4 regions of the Rossellomorea sp. GAMAL-10_SWC genome follow, and region 1 is predicted to be linked to each of the others. Evidence: riboswitches for the same ligand, from Rfam matches in the RefSeq annotation. Region 1 holds a riboswitch; each other region holds the start of a gene.

Region 1 (4,379 bases):
TATCTGTTATTTAGCTAATAAGCGAAGCTTTGGGACTCCTTTTTTAGCGATTGAATGGGGATCTTCCGATAAAGTTGAAACGATAAGTGAGAACCCAAAGGAGGGGCAAAGCTAGTTGACTCGTCACTTTTACAATACTGTACTGTTAACAATGATGTTGAACATTATTATCAATGTACCAATGGTTTTAATTGGCGAACGATTTAATGGGTCTCTTATATCTATGGTGTTAAGTATTTTAATTGGCGGAATTTTTATTTATTTGTTTACGATCGGAATAAGTAAATTTCCTAATAAAGGATTGCCTGAAATTTTTACCAATCGGCTACCCTCATTTATTAAAAACACTTACTTAGCATTTTTAGGCATTATGTGGTTGGCTGCAGGAGCATTTGTTTTAATTTCATTTACTTATATAACTGTACTGTACTTAACTCCTGAGTTAAATATGAAATACGTTTTAGCTTTTTTTCTAGTTATTGTTATATTTGGAGCAAATACTCATACAAAATCAATACTAAACGTTATTGAAATAATGGTTCTTGTTGCTACTCCAATTGTTTTTTTTATCGTTTATAAAGCTATGTCAAGCAAATATTTTTATTTCGTCCATATTAAAAGAATTCTCCACTACTTTTGGCAAATGCCTAGTTATAGCTCTATTACTGCTGCTACTTATTTTTTCACAGGGTATATAAATTTAGCAATCCTCAATCGTTATCTTGATACTAAAAAGGTTGTAAAATTTCTTTGGGTTTTGCCTTTAATCGGATTAGTGGTAATTAGTTTTACATTTTTCGTCCCAATTGCTTTTTTAGGTGTAAAAGGAGTCAATGAAGTAGTGTTTCCTTGGATCTTTATAACTGATTCTCTAAGAATGGAATATGGGTTTATCGAAAGAGTGCTATATTTGATGCTTTATATATTCCTTTTATTGTCATTTCTATTTGGCATATTAACATGGCATGTTGGTTTAAAACTATTTGAAGGAATGTTTTTTAATTATAATTTGAAACCTGCTAAAAAAAGGAAATATTATGGGTTTATGATCTTACTATTTTTTGGAGTCGTTACGATGATACTGCAGATGATTATGAACGAAAGAGAATTATTTGATCTGATTAAAATATGGCAAAATATCCGTTTTCCAGCTGAAGTTATATTAGTATTTTTGATTTTTTTCTTATCTCGGAGGCAAAGAGCATGAAACGTATTTTAACGTTGTTGTTAATTATGGAATTAAGTTTTATGTCTGGTTGCCAATTACTTGATGTTGATAAACGTTTTTTTGTCGTAGGGATAGGAATCGACCAAACAGATGAAAATGGGGTCTACCTTGTGTCAGTGAAATTAGCAATCCCTTCAGCACAGGTTGGAGCAGGTAAGTCAGATTTTCAAATTATCTCTCAAAAATCAACTTCAGTTTCTGAGGCAATTAGAATAATCCAATCTTTAGTAGATAAAAAATTAGATTTTGCTCATTGTAGGGTAATCCTTATCGATAAAGAGCTACTAGTTGAAAACCAAATAGATTTGATGAAGTGGTTTATTAAACGGCCAGATATTCAAGGCGTTGCTTATGTAGCTGTAGGAGAACCTTCTGCAAAAGAAACTTTATCATGGAAGGTCAAATCAGAGAGATTAGCGGGTAACGCTGTTGTGTTAGCTTTTAATGAAGAATCAAATAGGTCACCATACGTTATGGCAGAGATACTTAATGATTATTATATGCGATTGAAGGAAAACGGTATAGATCCATATTTACCTATTATTGAACCGTTCGATAGTTCCTTTAAAATTAATACTTCCGCCGTTTTTAAAGGAACAAAATTTAAAGCAGTATTAAATCGCGATGAAACAAGATTACTTAATGAGCTATTAAATCCAAAAAAAACAACATTAATTAATGTTGGAAAAGGAAAAAATCAATTTTATGTAAGTGCTGGAAATACGAAATCTGACATGAAAATCGTTGTCCCTAAAAGTAAAAAGCCATATGTAGACGTTCATATAAAGGTAAAAGGATTTATTGAAGAATCTAAAAAATCATTACATCAAAATAGAGAATTGAAAGAGTATGAGAAAAAAGCATCAATCATTTTGAGCTCAAGAACAAAAAAATTTCTAGTACGTCTACAGGAATTAAATGTTGATCCACTTGGACTTGGCTTAAACTATCAAGCAAAATACGGAGTGACAAAAAAAGAAATATATAAGTGGGAAGAAATTTATCCGAAACTTGAATTTCGAGTAAAATCAGAAGTGAAACTAAAGGGAACTGGTACTATGTATTAAATTCGATTTAATGTCAATTAAATAATTATAAAACTTTATTTTTTCTAATAAATACAACGATCAAAGCGCTATCTTAATAAAATGTTTGAATTCCCTTATTGACAATGTGTTTACTAGGATTTATGATTCAGTTAAAGAAATTACATAATTCAAACTTATCGAGAGTGACCGAGGGATCAGGCCCTATGACGTCCGGCAACCTCCTTATTTAGGAACGGTGCCACTTCCTGCAGAATGAAATCATTCTGATAGATAAGTCGAAAACAATTGTTTCCGATGCCTCTTTCTGAATGAAAGAGGCTTTTTTCTTTTTTTATTTATTTCGCGGAAGGTTAAACAAAAACTGAATTCCACTATATATAAATCCAACTTAACCAATGCGAAAACTAGACAATTTTGAGGATGAAGGAGAGAATAGAAATGAAATATGGTTTTTGGTTACCGATTTTTGGAGGATGGTTACGTAATGTGGATGACGAAAGCATGCCATCAACATTTGAATATGCTAAAGCGGTCATTCAATCAGCTGAAAGATGGGGATATTCGACTACTTTAATTGCTGAATTATATTTAAACGATATTAAAGGTCCAGAGCATGATTCACTTGAAGCTTGGTCAACAGCAGCAGCACTTGCTGCAGTAACGGAAAAAATCGAAATTATGACTGCGATTCGTCCAGGTTTTCATAATCCTGCAGTAACAGCAAAAATGGCTGCTAATATCGATCAAATCAGTAACGGTCGTTTTACGCTAAACGTCGTTTCTGCATGGTGGGCAGAAGAGGCTCGTCAATATGGCGGTATTTTTACAGAACATGATGAGCGTTATGCTCGTACAGAGGAGTTTATTGATGTCCTAAAAGGCTTATGGACAGAAGAAACGTTCAATTATTCAGGGAAATTTTACGACTTAAAGGATACGAAACTTGCTCCAAAACCTGTCCAAAGACCAAACCCGATTCTTTATGCAGGTGGTGAAAGTGAAAAAGGTAAGCAAACAATCGTTGAAAAATGTGACGCATATGTGATGCACGGTGGAACAATTGAAGAAATTAATCAGAAAGTAACAGATATGAAAGTACGCCGTGAACAAACTGGTAATGCACCTTTAAGTTCTTTCGGTATGGCTGCTTATGTTATTTGTAGAGATACAGAAGAAGAGGCTTTGGCTGAGCTAGAAAAAATTACAACAGTGAAAGATTCAAGCGGATATGCTGGTTTTAAAGACTTCACGACAAAATCACAATTAGAGCAACAAATACAATTACAAGATTACTCAGTTTCTAATCGTGGTCTTAGACCAAAACTAGTAGGAACACCAGAGCAAATTGCAGACCGAATTTTACAATTTGAAGAAGCTGGCTTAGACTTATTATTATTACAATTTTCACCTCAACTAGAGGAAATGGAACGCTTTTCAAAGCAAGTTATGCCATTAGTAGAACAAAAACGTAGTTTAATAAAAAGCTAGAAAGGGGATTTAAAGATGAGCAAAGTATACGTAATTCATGAAAATAGTGAGTGGACTGTGCATTTAACAAAAAGATTAGAGGAGCTTGGAGTTCCTTATGAGGAATGGCATCTAGACGAAGGTACGGTAGATTTATCAACTGAACCACCAGAAGGGATCTTTTATAGCAGAATGAGTGCTTCTTCTCATACACGTGATCATCGTTTCGCAGCGGAATTTACTGGGCAAGTATTAGCTTGGCTTGAAGCACATGGTCGTACGGTGTTAAATGGCACGAATGCCTTGAAGCTAGAAGTTAGTAAGGTTTTACAATATTTAGAGTTAAACAAATATGGTGTTAAAACGCCAAAAACGATTGCAGCTGTTGGTAAAGAAAACATTCTTAAAGCAGCTAATAGCTTTGAAGGACAGTCATTTATTACGAAGCATAATCGCGCTGGTAAAGGGCTAGGCGTCCAGTTATTCCATAGTGTTGATGCTTTAAAAGCTTATGTCGATGGACCGACTTTTGAAGAACCGGTCGATGGTATTACACTGATTCAAGAATACATCAAATCACCTGAAAGCTACATCACTCGTTGCGAGTTTGTTGGCGGAAACTTTGTTTATGCTGT
Region 2 (4,379 bases), 1.9 Mb from region 1:
CACACGCATTTCTTGAATAGACAATCCATTCGGTCTTTCCCATGTGGTTACACATTCTCCAACAGGATCACGCAAATCAATTAGCTGCCGGATACCCTCTGTCATATCAATAATGCGCTGTTCATTCAGCGTAAGGCGGTCAAGTATAGAAGCAGACATTCCTTTTGCTTTACCTACTTCAATATCTCTTTTGTTCTCCTCCAAAATATAGGGTGTTTCTATTATCAATTGATCCGCAATCGCAGCAAGTGCCTTGTTTTTTTGAACTGTGGATTTGAGAACAAGTTCTCCAGCTATCTTTTTCGCTTTTTGTCCCTTTTCTAATACTTCATTCATCTTCATTTCCTCCTTTAAAGATTCAAAATATAAAAACTTGAGGCATGTTTAACTTTGACAACTTGGAACGATCATCCAAGACTTTTCTACATAGATATTAGGTGAATCAATCAGATTTAGGATGGAGGATTCCGCCCTCTTCACTTGAACGGATCCTCTCTATTCTTAAAATGAAACCCAATTATCCCTATGAATGACTTCATAGCTATGTCTTACGCCTTGAGCCTGAATGACGTGACTCTGCATCCCTTTTATATCCTGTAGTTCCTCTGCACTATATCTACACTGACCTTTCCCTATCAAGAGTCCTTGTTGTGTGATGACCTCCACAACTTCGCCCGCTCGAAAGAACCCAGACACATTAGTAACACCAGCAGGAAGAAGACTTTTTCCATGATGAATGATGGCTGAGGCTGCCCCGGCATCTACTTCAATTTGTCCACTAACAAGCGAATGTAGCGCGATCCATTGCTTGTTCATCTTAATCACTTTTTGAGGAGCATTACCGATATACGTTCCATCACCTTTACCCTTCAAAACATCTAAAAACTTCTCCTGTCCACGTCCTGTTCCGATAAATACACTCACTCCAAGAGATAGTGCCGTCTTTGCAGCATCGATTTTTGATCTCATACCGCCAGTCCCAAGTTTTGAGCCCGCATCTTCAGCAAGAGAAGCAATTTCTTCCGTAACCTCAGGGAGGAAATAATACTTTTTCGCGTCCGCATTTTTCTGAGGGTTTTGGTCATATAAACCGTTCACATCCGTAAAAATCATGAGCATATCCGCCGAAACAAGCCCACTCACTAAAGCTGACAGCATATCATTATCACCAAAAGTCAGCTCCTCTAAAGAAATTGAATCATTTTCATTAATTATTGGAAGAGAGGAACGATTTAGTAGCTCTCCTAAAGTGGCATATGCATTACTGTATTGATCTTTTCTAGAAAAATCATTTCTCGTCAGCAAAATCTGCGCGGTAACGATACCATATTTACGGAATTCCTCCGTATACGCCTGCATTAACAGACTTTGTCCTACAGCTGCGGCAGCCTGCTTCCCTTTAATTGTTACAGGTCGACTTGGATACCCAAGAGCAGAAAAACCTGCAGCAATTGCCCCAGATGTAACCAGCAACACTTCATGTCCTTCCTGTTTCAATTGCGCCAAAGCAGCAACATGATCAGAAAGCTGTTCCTCAGAGATACCTCCATGATTAACTGCCAAGGAACTGCTTCCAATTTTCACGACAATTCGCTGTTTTTTCACTTTTGTCCCTCCTATTCTAAAATGTGAATTTTTTTGTAAATTAAACTTCTAACATGCTATTTAGCAATAAAGAGCAAAATAAAAATGACCGCTTCGCCCTTAATAAAAAGGACGAAACGGTCATTGTTCCGCGGTACCACCTTTATTGATATAAATATATATATCCGCTTGACACCTATAACGAAGGTATACGCCTAAACTTTCGTTTAAGACTCAGGGATAGGTTCGATACTTTCTATACGAGGAATCTTTCAGCCGGTGAATTCCACTCTCTTTCGCAAGAAGATATATGTACTAGTTCCCTTCGACGATTTTCAATTTTTGATTTTTATACATTATGCAATATAGTGCGTTTTTATGTCAATAGGAATTTTTTAAATTAAATTAATTTTCTAAACATTTCTAGCATAAAGTGAAATTCATGTCTAAACATAAGTTTTTTTATATTCATTATGTTGTTAATAGTGATGTAATACTAATCTTCAATTGATTTAAAATTTGATTAGTTAATATATAATAATATACAAGTTGTAAAACCAAAATTTATAAGTTTCCTTACATTATTTAGTGGTATCCTTATATTTATTTTGTCATTAAACGATTTGTTACGTCACTAAATGTCTTATGTAACTAAAACTTGCAATTCTTCAATAGATGATCGCTTTTTTTATTCAACAAAATGGCAGAATAGTTGCATAAGAAATGATAAAATAGTAAGTCAATAATTGATAATTTTTTAAAAAAACCGAATTATCTTGACAATTATCGAATGGATTGATATGGTTATAAAAAAATATTTCTTATCCAGAGAGGTGGAGGGACTGGCCCTTTGAAGCCTCAGCAACAGGTCTGCTTAAGTAGACACTGTGCTAATTCCAGCGGGTGATAACCTGATAGATGAGAGCTTCCGTTTTTATTTGTCAGTAGCGCACTCTTTTTTAGAGTGCGTTTTTGTTTTTTCTGGATAGTAACTAAAGGAGAGTAGTAATGGGGAACAAAAAGGGGCAAGAATTTCAAAGGAACATGCAAGCACGTCATTTAGTCATGCTATCGCTTGGTGGGGTGATTGGAACTGGCTTATTCTTAAGCTCGGGCTACACTATTCAACAAGCTGGCCCGTTTGGAACAATACTATCCTATCTTATTGGTGCGCTAGTGGTTTATCTAGTTATGCTATGTTTAGGAGAGCTTTCCGTACATATGCCTGAAACGGGCTCATTTCACAGTTATGCAGTTAAATACATTGGACCGGGTACAGGGTATACAGTAGCCTGGTTGTATTGGTTAACTTGGACTGTTGCTTTAGGTTCTGAATTTACAGCCGCAGGATTACTTATGAAGCGATGGTTTCCATCGATTAATGTTTGGATATGGAGTGCTATTTTTGCCATTTTGATCTTTGTATTAAATGTCATGACTGTTAAATTTTTCGCCGAATCCGAATTTTGGTTTTCATCGATAAAGGTTATTGCTATTGTGATTTTTATTGTTTTAGGAGCAGCGGCAATGCAAGGGTTTCTTCCGATGAGTCATTCAAAAGCAGCACCATTATTTTCTAATTTTACAAGTGAAGGTTTATTTCCTCATGGTGCTACGGGCATTATAATGACCATGCTTTCGGTTAATTTTGCTTTTTCGGGAACAGAATTAATAGGCATTGCAGCTGGAGAAACCGCGAACCCGGAAAAAATGATACCGAAGGCCATTCGAACTACTCTGTGGAGATTGATCATCTTTTTTGTAGGAACGATTTTTGTTTTATCTGCGTTATTGCCTATTTCCGATGCTGGTGTATTAGAGAGCCCTTTTGTTGCAGTTCTAGAACGAATTGGGGTGCCATATTCAGCTGACATAATGAATTTCGTTATTTTAACAGCTATTTTATCTGCGGCAAACTCAGGCCTTTATGCCTCTTCTAGAATGCTTTGGTCGCTTGCTAATAAGAATACGATATCTCCGATTTTTGGAAAAATGACGAAGCAAGGTGTTCCAATCAATGCCGTCATTTTCAGCATGGTGGGTGGAGCTTTGGCTTTGCTCTCAAGTATTGTGGCACCAGATACTGTCTATATCGTACTTGTTTCCATTTCCGGTCTAGCAGTAGTTGTAGTTTGGATGAGTATTAGTACTTCCCAGTTCCTATTTCGCAGACAATTTTTGAAAGAAGGAAATTCTGAAAAGGACTTGATTTACCGCACACCACTGTATCCATTAGTACCAATTGCTTCTTTTATCCTTTGTCTGGCATCGTGTATTGGAATTGCATTCGATCCAACACAGAGAATTGCCTTATATTGCGGCATACCGTTTATTTTGTTTTGCTATGGAAGTTATTATCTAACAAAAAATTTAAAAAAGAGGGGCGTAGATTATGTCGAACAAAGTCAATCCAATTGATGCTATTTTATCCCAACATTCCATTATGCTTCTTGACGGAGCATTAGCTACAGAATTGGAGGCGCATGGATGTAATTTGGACGATCCCCTTTGGTCGGCACGTGTGTTACTAGAAAATCCGGAACTTATTTATCAGGTTCATTCGGACTATTTTCGTGCTGGTGCGGACTGTGCCATAACAGCAAGCTATCAAGCTACTATTAGTGGTTTTTCCGCGCGTGGAATACAAGAACAGGAAGCTTTGGAATTAATTAAGAAAACGGTGTTACTTGCAAGAAGGGCAAGAGATGATTTTTGGAAGGAAAATAAGCAAACGAATAGGCCTAAACCATTGGTTGTTGCATCGGTTGGGCCGTACGGGGCATACCTTGCAGATG
Region 3 (4,379 bases), 2.2 Mb from region 1:
AAACGTTCCGGTACTGATACGACCAAATAATATTCAACTCCATAAAGTAATTGATTGTCAGAATTTTTTATTTCAAAATATCTTTTGGATAAAGATTCAATATTCGGCTCACTTTCTTTAGATGTTTGTGAATCATGCTTATCTAATTTTTGAGACGAGGTACCAGTATTAAGTAAAAAATAGGTAGTTAATAAAATTGCTGTAAATGAAAAAATCAGAGTTAATAACTTTATTGATCTCATTAAAATCCTCCATTAAATCCGATAAAATAACTGGTGAGTATTAATGATATTCAGTCAAATTCAATATTATATTAATCTTATTCTTTAAATGTAAAAAATTTCCTTTTAATGAGTAATCTAGTTGTTAAATAAAAAAAGGCTGCCAAAAAGTCATAAATCCCGACTTATTGGACAGCCCTTACATTTTACTTTATTAGATTATTTTAAAGGTCCACCAAGTTCAGCTAATTTAGCATCAAAGCCTTCAAATTTTTTGAAGTTTTCTTTGAATTTAGTTACTAATTCAAGAGCTTTTTGATCATAAGCTGATTTGTCTTCCCAAGTAGTTGAAGGAACTAATACGCTATCAGGTACACCAGGTACATGAGTTGGAATTGCTAAACCGAAAAACTCATCTTGTGTAGTTTCAATGTTGTTTAAATCACCTTCAAGTGCAGCGTGAACCATTGCTCTTGTGTAAGAAAGATTCATACGTTTACCAACGCCATATTCTCCACCAGTCCAACCAGTGTTTACTAAGAATACATTTACATTATGTTTTTCAATTTTTTCACCAAGCATTTTTGCATATTCTACAGCTGGAAGCGGTAAGAATGGTGATCCGAAACATGTTGAGAATGTTACTTGTGGAGAAGTAACGCCACGCTCAGTACCTGCTAATTTACTAGTAAATCCACTTAAGAAGTGGTACATAGCTTGCTCTTTTGTTAGTTTACTGATTGGAGGTAATACTCCAAATGCATCAGCTGTTAAAAAGATAATTGCATGCGGATGACCAGCAACACTTGGCTCAATGATATTTTGAATTGCTTGCATTGGGTATGCAGCACGAGTATTTTCTGTTAAAGTTGTATCATCATAGTCAGCTAAACGGCTATCAGATTTAACAACAACATTTTCTAACACTGTACCAAATTTAATTGCAGAGAAAATTTGTGGCTCTTTTTCAAATGTTAAATTGATACATTTAGCGTAGCAACCGCCTTCAATATTGAATACACCATTATCTGACCAGCCGTGCTCATCATCACCGATTAACTTACGGTCTGCATCTGCAGATAATGTAGTTTTACCAGTTCCTGAAAGTCCAAAGAATAATGCTACATCGCCTTCGCTACCTACGTTAGCAGAACAGTGCATTGGTAAAACATTATTTTGTGGTAATAGGAAATTCATGATTGAGAAAATAGATTTTTTCATTTCTCCAGCATATTCCGTTCCACCAATTAAGATAATTTTCTTTTCAAATGATACAATAACAAATGCTTCTGAATTTGTTCCATCAACTACTGGGTCTGCTTTAAATGTTGGAGCAGAAACAATTGTAAATTCTGCTTCATGAGTTTGCAGCTCTTGCTCAGTTGGGCGAATAAATAATTGATGAGCAAATAAGTTGTGCCATGCAAATTCGTTAATTACTTGGATAGGTAAACGATACTCCGTGTCAGCACCAGCAAATCCTTTAAATAAGAATAATTCGTTACGATCTTTTAAGTAGTTAAGTACTTTGCTATATAATTTTTCGAATACGTCAGCAGAGATTGGTTGATTTACTGAACCCCAATCGATTAAATTTTCAACAGATGCCTCTTGAACAATAAATTTATCTTTAGGTGAACGTCCAGTATATTTGCCTGTTGAAACGCTAACTGCTCCTGTTGACGTTAAAATTCCTTCTTGTCTTGTTAGGACTTTTTCAACTAACTCAGAAACGCTTAGTTGGTTATACACTTGATTACTAGTAAGTAATTCGTTTAATTCAAAGTTTACATCAACTGTCTTCATATACTAATACCATCCTTTAAATATAATTTGTCTGCCATGTAGGTATCTCGATAAATAGTATAACACATTTATTTTAATAGTGTATACTATTAGTTGGCAAAATGTGTTATGAATTTGATTAAAAAATAAATTTGAGTAAAATTTACTTATTTAATGAAGTAGTTTATTAAATGTAAGTATAATAATTAGTAATTTCCCATTAAATAGAAATGAATGTAGAGATAAAGTTATTGTAGAATTATGTTTAAGTTATGATGAAAATTGTTGACAAGAAAGTGAAATTTTAATATGATACTTTTCATACGGATACTCTCTTATCCCGAGTAGGTGGAGGGATACAGGCCCTACGAAGCCCAGCAACCTCACTTTTAGTGAAAGGTGCTGAACCTGATGCAAGACTTTTTTTATGTCTTGGACGATAAGAGCGAAAGGTAAATAACCAAGAACCCTTTCCTCATGTAATATTTGATAAGAGGAAGGCTTTTTTTTTGCTCAAAACTTAAATACAGTGGCAATTTCGTAATTTACACTGAGTTATCTTTATCTTAAATGGGAAACATAGGAATAGGAACAAACTTTTTATTCTTATGTTGAGAAAAAAGAGATCCGTCACATTCAATTTAGGAGGGGACTCAATGTCACAACGTCGTTTATTTACTTCAGAATCAGTTACAGAAGGACATCCAGATAAAATCTGTGACCAAATCTCAGATTCAATTCTTGATGCAATTTTAGCAAATGATCCGAATGCTCGTGTAGCAGCGGAAACTTCAGTTACAACAGGTTTAGTACTTGTTGCAGGTGAAATTACAACTTCTACTTATGTAGATATCCCAAAAATCGTTCGCGAAACAATCCGTGAAATCGGTTATGACCGTGCAAAATACGGATTTGATGCAGATACATGTGCAGTTTTAACTTCTATCGATGAGCAATCAGCAGATATCGCTCTAGGTGTAGACCAAGCTTTAGAAGCTCGTGAAGGTAGCATGACAGATGAAGAAATTGAAGCAATCGGTGCAGGAGACCAAGGTTTAATGTTCGGTTTTGCTGTAAATGAAACACCTGAATTAATGCCACTTCCAATTTCATTATCTCACAAAATTGCTCGCCGTTTAACTGAAGTTAGAAAAAATGAAACAGTTTCTTACTTACGTCCAGACGGTAAAACTCAAGTAACAGTTGAGTATGATGAAAACAACAAACCAGTTCGTATTGATGCAATTGTTGTATCAACACAACATGGTCCAGAAGCTACTCAAGCTCAAATTGAAAATGATATTAAAGAACTTGTAATTAAACCAGTTGTACCAGCTGAGTTAATTGATGAAAACACAAAATTCTTTATCAACCCAACAGGTCGTTTCGTAATCGGTGGACCTCAAGGGGATGCTGGTTTAACAGGTCGTAAAATTATTGTTGATACTTACGGTGGATATGCTCGTCACGGTGGTGGCGCATTCTCTGGTAAAGATGCAACTAAAGTTGACCGTTCCGCTGCTTACGCTGCACGTTACGTTGCGAAAAACATCGTGGCTGCTGGCTTAGCTGATAAAGCTGAAGTTCAATTAGCATATGCAATTGGTGTAGCTAAACCAGTTTCAATCGCTATTGATACTTTTGGTACAGGTAAAGTTTCAGAAGAAAAATTAGTTGAAGTAATTCGCAACAACTTCGACCTACGTCCAGCTGGAATTATTAAAATGCTTGACCTACGTCGTCCAATTTACAAACAAACTGCTGCTTATGGTCACTTTGGCCGTACAGATATCGATCTTCCTTGGGAGCGTACTGATAAAGCAGAAGTTTTAAAAACTGAAGCAGGTCTATAATAAATGATTAAGGCTGAATATGGCATATGCTATATTCAGTCTTTTTTGTTTAGTTAGATTCACACTGTTTTATTCTACATAGAGGTATACTTAAAAATCATTTTTCATAGGTTTAAATGACTCAATTAAAGTTTGTAATGGAGGAACCAATGAAAGCGATTATATGTACAAAATATGGTCCACCAGAAGTTCTTCAAACAACAGAAGTTGAAAAACCAAAAATAAAAGATGATGAGGTATTAATTAAAATACACGCAACAACTGTAACCGCAGGAGATGTAAAACTTCGAAGCTCCGATTTTCCTTTTATGTATTGGCTACCTTCACGACTTATGTTTGGCCTCACTAAGCCGAAAAATCAAATACCAGGTTGTGAGCTTGCAGGAGAAATAGTCACAGTTGGCAAAAACGTAAGAAATTTTAAAACAGGTGATCAAGTTTTTGGATATAGTGGATTTACTTTTGGAGCTAATGCTGAATATATCTCTTTACATGAAGAAGGTGTTCTAGCTAAAAAACC
Region 4 (4,379 bases), 740 kb from region 1:
TCAAAATTTATTTGCAGTTACTAGTTTTTCAAATAAAAAAGAGGGTTCCCATAAAATTACAACTGGGATACCCACTCTTTTCATATTATTGACTTACAGGTACTACTGCACCTTTATATTTTTTTATGATGAAATCTTGAATTTCTTTAGAGTGTAAAACTTTTACAAGTTCTTTGATTTCTTTTTTATCTTTGTCACCTTTACGAACAGCGATAATGTTTACATATGGAGATTCTTTACCTTCTAAAGCAATAGCATCCTTCATTGGGTTTAATCCAGCATCAATCGCGTAGTTTGTGTTAATTAACACTGCATCGCCTTCATTGTTTTGATAAACTTTTGGAAGCATTCCAGCGTCTACATCAGCTTGGAATTTTAAGTGTTTTGGATTCTCAGCAATGTCTTTAATTTGAGCAGTAGTTGGATCAATTCCAGCTTTAAGTTTAATTAAACCTACTTGTTGTAATAAGCTTAACATACGACCATGGTCAGCTACTGAGCTACTCATGATAATTTTAGCTCCATCTGGCAGCTCATCTAAGCTCTTATATTTTTTAGAGTAAACTCCGATCGGCTCGATGTGGATTCCACCAGCATTTTCAAATTTATAACCATTTTCTTTCATTTGAGCTTCTAAATATGGAATGTGTTGGAAATAGTTTGCATCTAATTCTTTTGAAGCAAGTGCTTTATTTGGTAATACATAATCTTGGAATTTAACAATTTTTAAGTTAATTCCTTCTTTTTTAAGGATTGGTTTAGCTTGTTCTAAAATAACTGCGTGAGGTACATTTGATGCACCAACCACTAATTCTTTATTTTTATCTTCTCCACCTTTATTACATGCTGCTAAAGATAATGCTAAAACACCTGCTCCTAAAATTCCTACGATTTTTTTGAATTTCATTGTTAGTTCCTCCCTTATATGATTAAGCTCGTTTATCTATTTTTGTTGTTACTAAATCACCAATAAATTGAAGAATGAATACGATTAATAAAATAATTACTGTCGCAACAAGCGTTACTTGGTTATTAGAACGTTGGTATCCTTCCATAAATGCTAAGTTACCAAGTCCACCACCACCTACTACACCAGCCATTGCAGTATAACCAACAATTGCGATTGTAGTAACAGTTAAGCCTGAAATAATTGCTGGTAATGCTTCTGGAATTAATACTTTTAGGATGATTGTAAAGGTACTAGCCCCCATTGCTCTTGCAGCTTCGATTACACCTTTATCAATTTCACGTAATCCGATTTCGACCATCCTTGCATAGAATGGTGCAGCACCAATAATTAATGCAGGTAATGCTGCTTTTGCTCCAAGCATAGAGCCAAGTATAAAGATCGTAAATGGAATTAATAAAATAATTAAAATGATAAACGGTATTGAACGAAAAATATTTACAAACGCTGCTAGGATTGTATTAAAAAATTTATTTTCAAGCAACTGGTCTTTACTAGTTAAAAATAAGAATAAACCTATAATTAGTCCAAAAATGAACGTTGCAAGCGCAGCTATTACTGTCATGAATAATGTTTCTTGAGTAGCTAAAAGCATTGCATCCCAATCAACATTCGGAAAAAGTTGTGTCATCTTATGCTACCTCCACTTCAACTTGTTTTGATTCTAAGTAAGCAATTGCTTCTTTGATGTTATTTATGTCTCCAACAAGTTGAATCTTCATTGTCCCATAAGAGCCTTCAGCAGTTTGAACAATTTTTCCTTGTAAAATGTTAATCTCAATATCAAAGTGCTTAACAACCTCAGAAATATGCGGCTGATCTGCTTGACCATTTTTAAAGGTTAGCTTGTAAGTATTATCCTTCCCATCACCTTCAGAAATTACTTTACTGTCTTCATCATTGCCTTTGATTTGTGTTACAAATTTCTTTGTAATTGCTTGTTTTGGACGAGTAAATACATCAACAACATGGCCTTCTTCTACTACATTTCCGTTTTCCATTACAGCTACTCGTTGGCATATCTTTTGTATAACATGCATTTCATGAGTAATTAGGATAATTGTAATACCAAGCTGTTTATTAATATTTGTCAGTAAAGCTAATATTGAATCTGTTGTCTCTGGATCCAATGCAGAAGTCGCTTCATCGCATAAAAGAACATCTGGGTTATTAGCAAGTGCTCTTGCAATTCCGACGCGTTGCTTTTGACCTCCACTAAGTTCAGAAGGATAAGCATTCTCTCTACCTTTAAGACCTACAAGTTTGATTAATTCTTTCGCACGATTAATGCTTTCTTTTTTTGGAACCTTAGCAATTTCAAGTGGGAAAAGTATATTTTCTAATACAGTTCTTGACCACAATAAATTGAAATGCTGAAAAATCATCCCTATTTTCTGTCTTGCTTTTCTTAACTGACTAGATGAACATTTCGAAATCGATTGACCATTTATAATGACTTCACCTGATGTAGGCGCCTCAAGCCCATTTAGCATACGTAATAGCGTACTTTTCCCTGCGCCGCTATATCCGATCATGCCAAAAATTTCACCTGCTTCAATCGTTAACGAAACATTTTGTACTGCGGTAACTGTGCCCTTTTTACCTTTGTATATTTTACTTACATTATTTATTTGAATCATACATTCGTTCTCCTTTCAAAACATTCTAACAACTCATCTTTCAATTTTTTGTAAGAAAGTACTTTTTTAGTCTCGTAATAATAAAAAAACCTTTCAACTCATATGAGCAGAAAGGTTTAACATACAAAAAGTATTCCTTTCTCTCATCTCTCAAAGCACATGCTTTGCAGGAATTAGCACCATTTCAATGACGATCTCATTGACGGTTGCTGGGTTTCACAGGGCACAGTCCCTCCACCTCTCTCGATAAGAGTAATCTTACGATCTATTAAGTTGTTTAACGTAATTTCTTTAACGTAAGTCCAATTCTACAAAGTTAGACACTAATTGTCAACAATTTTCTAAAAGTTTTTTTTCGTTTTCAACACTTGTATATTGAAAAATCGTTTCCATTAGTAGTAATAATCGATAGTTCCCTTCAAAAGAAGCATCTTTCAGTTTTAATAAAAGTCCTAATCTTTGCGAACCTGAATTTAAATATTCCCATCCATCTTTCGAAAAATTAACTCTAAGTTGCGGAATCGAACGATCAATTATCTCTATAAAAGGAGCCTTTTTACTTAACTTTATAAATAATTTTTCATTTAGACAGTTAAATTCTACAATTCTTTCTTCGATGGGCAAAATAATTTGTAAATATTCTTTTTTTATAAATAAGTTTCTAGCTTGTCCTATCCACTCCTTGATTTCCATAATAAACACCTCTTCTTGGATTCTTTAATCTTATTTTCTCATAGATAAGAGGTGTATTCTTTATATTTCGCTCGACATTTACTTTGATAAAAATCTATATTTTAATTTTATTTCTACAGCATTCAACTCATTTCCCGAGAAATATGTCTAATATCAGGAAATATTTTAAGCCAAATAAAAAGAGTGCAACATTCAGTATGCACTCATCGTTTAATATATAAATTATATTTTTTTAACAATTCATGTAAATATGGTACTGACTGGAAAGCGTAGATTTTTTGTTTCATTTCCCCATTTTCAAAAATAAGTAAACAAGGTACACTTTCAACCTTCCAGTTTTGAGCTTCTTCCACTATTTCATTAATATTCACCTTGCTTATAGGTAAATTTGGCAGAATCTCATTTACAATTTCTAGCATTTTAGAAGCTACTTGGCATGTACCACACATTGCGGTATAAATATAAATAACTGTCGTCTCTTTTGATTGAATTCTTTGCATTATTTCATTCTTTGTCCATTGCTGCATGATCTTTAATCCTCTTTAATTTGTACGTAAATAATCTGTAAATACTAAAATATCCGCCCCTAATAATACACTAGCTAAATGTTGACTCGGAGCTGTTGCCACTTCTCGATAACTTCTATCAATGTACAGATGCTCTGCCTGTGGAAATTCTCTTTTTAACAGTCTTCTAAGCTTTTCACCAGCCTCATCTGCATCTACTAACACATAAATTTCTCTTAAATCTAACATTTCAGCAAGCTCATCTAGCTTTGAAGTACCAACTGTACCATTCGTACAGATAATATCTACAGGCTCCTTTATAATCGTCTGTATTTTTCTCTTATCAGTAGTACCTTCGACAATGATAACTTTTCTTTGATCTTCAATATTCACTGGGCATCACCTAATGTATAGGACTCAAAAACTTTTGACTAAAAATCTTTTGTATATAGTATATTCGATTTCCCTTTTGTTGTTTCCTTTTTTTACCTAAATGAAAATGTCCCTTTAAATAATGTTTTATGTAAATAAGTTAAGCTTTATTACATTAATTATACACATAAAATAAAAAAG

Evidence for each region. A riboswitch is a leader RNA that binds a small molecule or an ion and turns the genes downstream of it on or off. The one in region 1 is predicted to bind S-adenosylmethionine.
Region 2: another riboswitch for S-adenosylmethionine. It lies ahead of mmuP (amino acid permease); the one in region 1 lies ahead of V5E38_RS03330 (LLM class oxidoreductase).
Region 3: another riboswitch for S-adenosylmethionine. It lies ahead of metK (methionine adenosyltransferase); the one in region 1 lies ahead of V5E38_RS03330 (LLM class oxidoreductase).
Region 4: another riboswitch for S-adenosylmethionine. It lies ahead of V5E38_RS23800 (methionine ABC transporter ATP-binding protein); the one in region 1 lies ahead of V5E38_RS03330 (LLM class oxidoreductase).

Annotation. Positions count from the first base shown of each region.
Region 1 covers NZ_CP144911.1:680,230-684,608, forward strand. The annotation lists gene V5E38_RS03315 (spore germination protein) at 1-115, shown strand, start outside; gene V5E38_RS03320 (SLC5/6 family protein) at 116-1,207, shown strand; gene V5E38_RS03325 (Ger(x)C family spore germination protein) at 1,204-2,295, shown strand; SAM riboswitch class I at 2,448-2,554, shown strand; gene V5E38_RS03330 (LLM class oxidoreductase) at 2,716-3,765, shown strand; gene V5E38_RS03335 (ATP-grasp domain-containing protein) at 3,781-4,379, shown strand, end outside.
Region 2 covers NZ_CP144911.1:3,768,796-3,773,174, reverse strand. The annotation lists gene V5E38_RS18445 (glutamate-5-semialdehyde dehydrogenase) at 1-336, opposite strand, end outside; gene proB (glutamate 5-kinase) at 502-1,605, opposite strand; T-box leader at 1,710-1,922, opposite strand; SAM riboswitch class I at 2,403-2,509, shown strand; gene mmuP (amino acid permease) at 2,593-4,002, shown strand; gene mmuM (homocysteine S-methyltransferase) at 3,977-4,379, shown strand, end outside.
Region 3 covers NZ_CP144911.1:3,487,207-3,491,585, reverse strand. The annotation lists gene V5E38_RS17260 (hypothetical protein) at 1-242, opposite strand, end outside; gene pckA (phosphoenolpyruvate carboxykinase (ATP)) at 441-2,027, opposite strand; SAM riboswitch class I at 2,339-2,452, shown strand; gene metK (methionine adenosyltransferase) at 2,663-3,859, shown strand; gene V5E38_RS17245 (NAD(P)-dependent alcohol dehydrogenase) at 4,009-4,379, shown strand, end outside.
Region 4 covers NZ_CP144911.1:4,932,585-4,936,963, reverse strand. The annotation lists gene metQ (MetQ/NlpA family ABC transporter substrate-binding protein) at 86-907, opposite strand; gene V5E38_RS23805 (methionine ABC transporter permease) at 930-1,598, opposite strand; gene V5E38_RS23800 (methionine ABC transporter ATP-binding protein) at 1,600-2,607, opposite strand; SAM riboswitch class I at 2,748-2,860, opposite strand; gene V5E38_RS23795 (hypothetical protein) at 2,938-3,300, opposite strand; gene V5E38_RS23790 (thioredoxin family protein) at 3,504-3,827, opposite strand; gene V5E38_RS23785 (ribonuclease M5) at 3,843-4,193, opposite strand.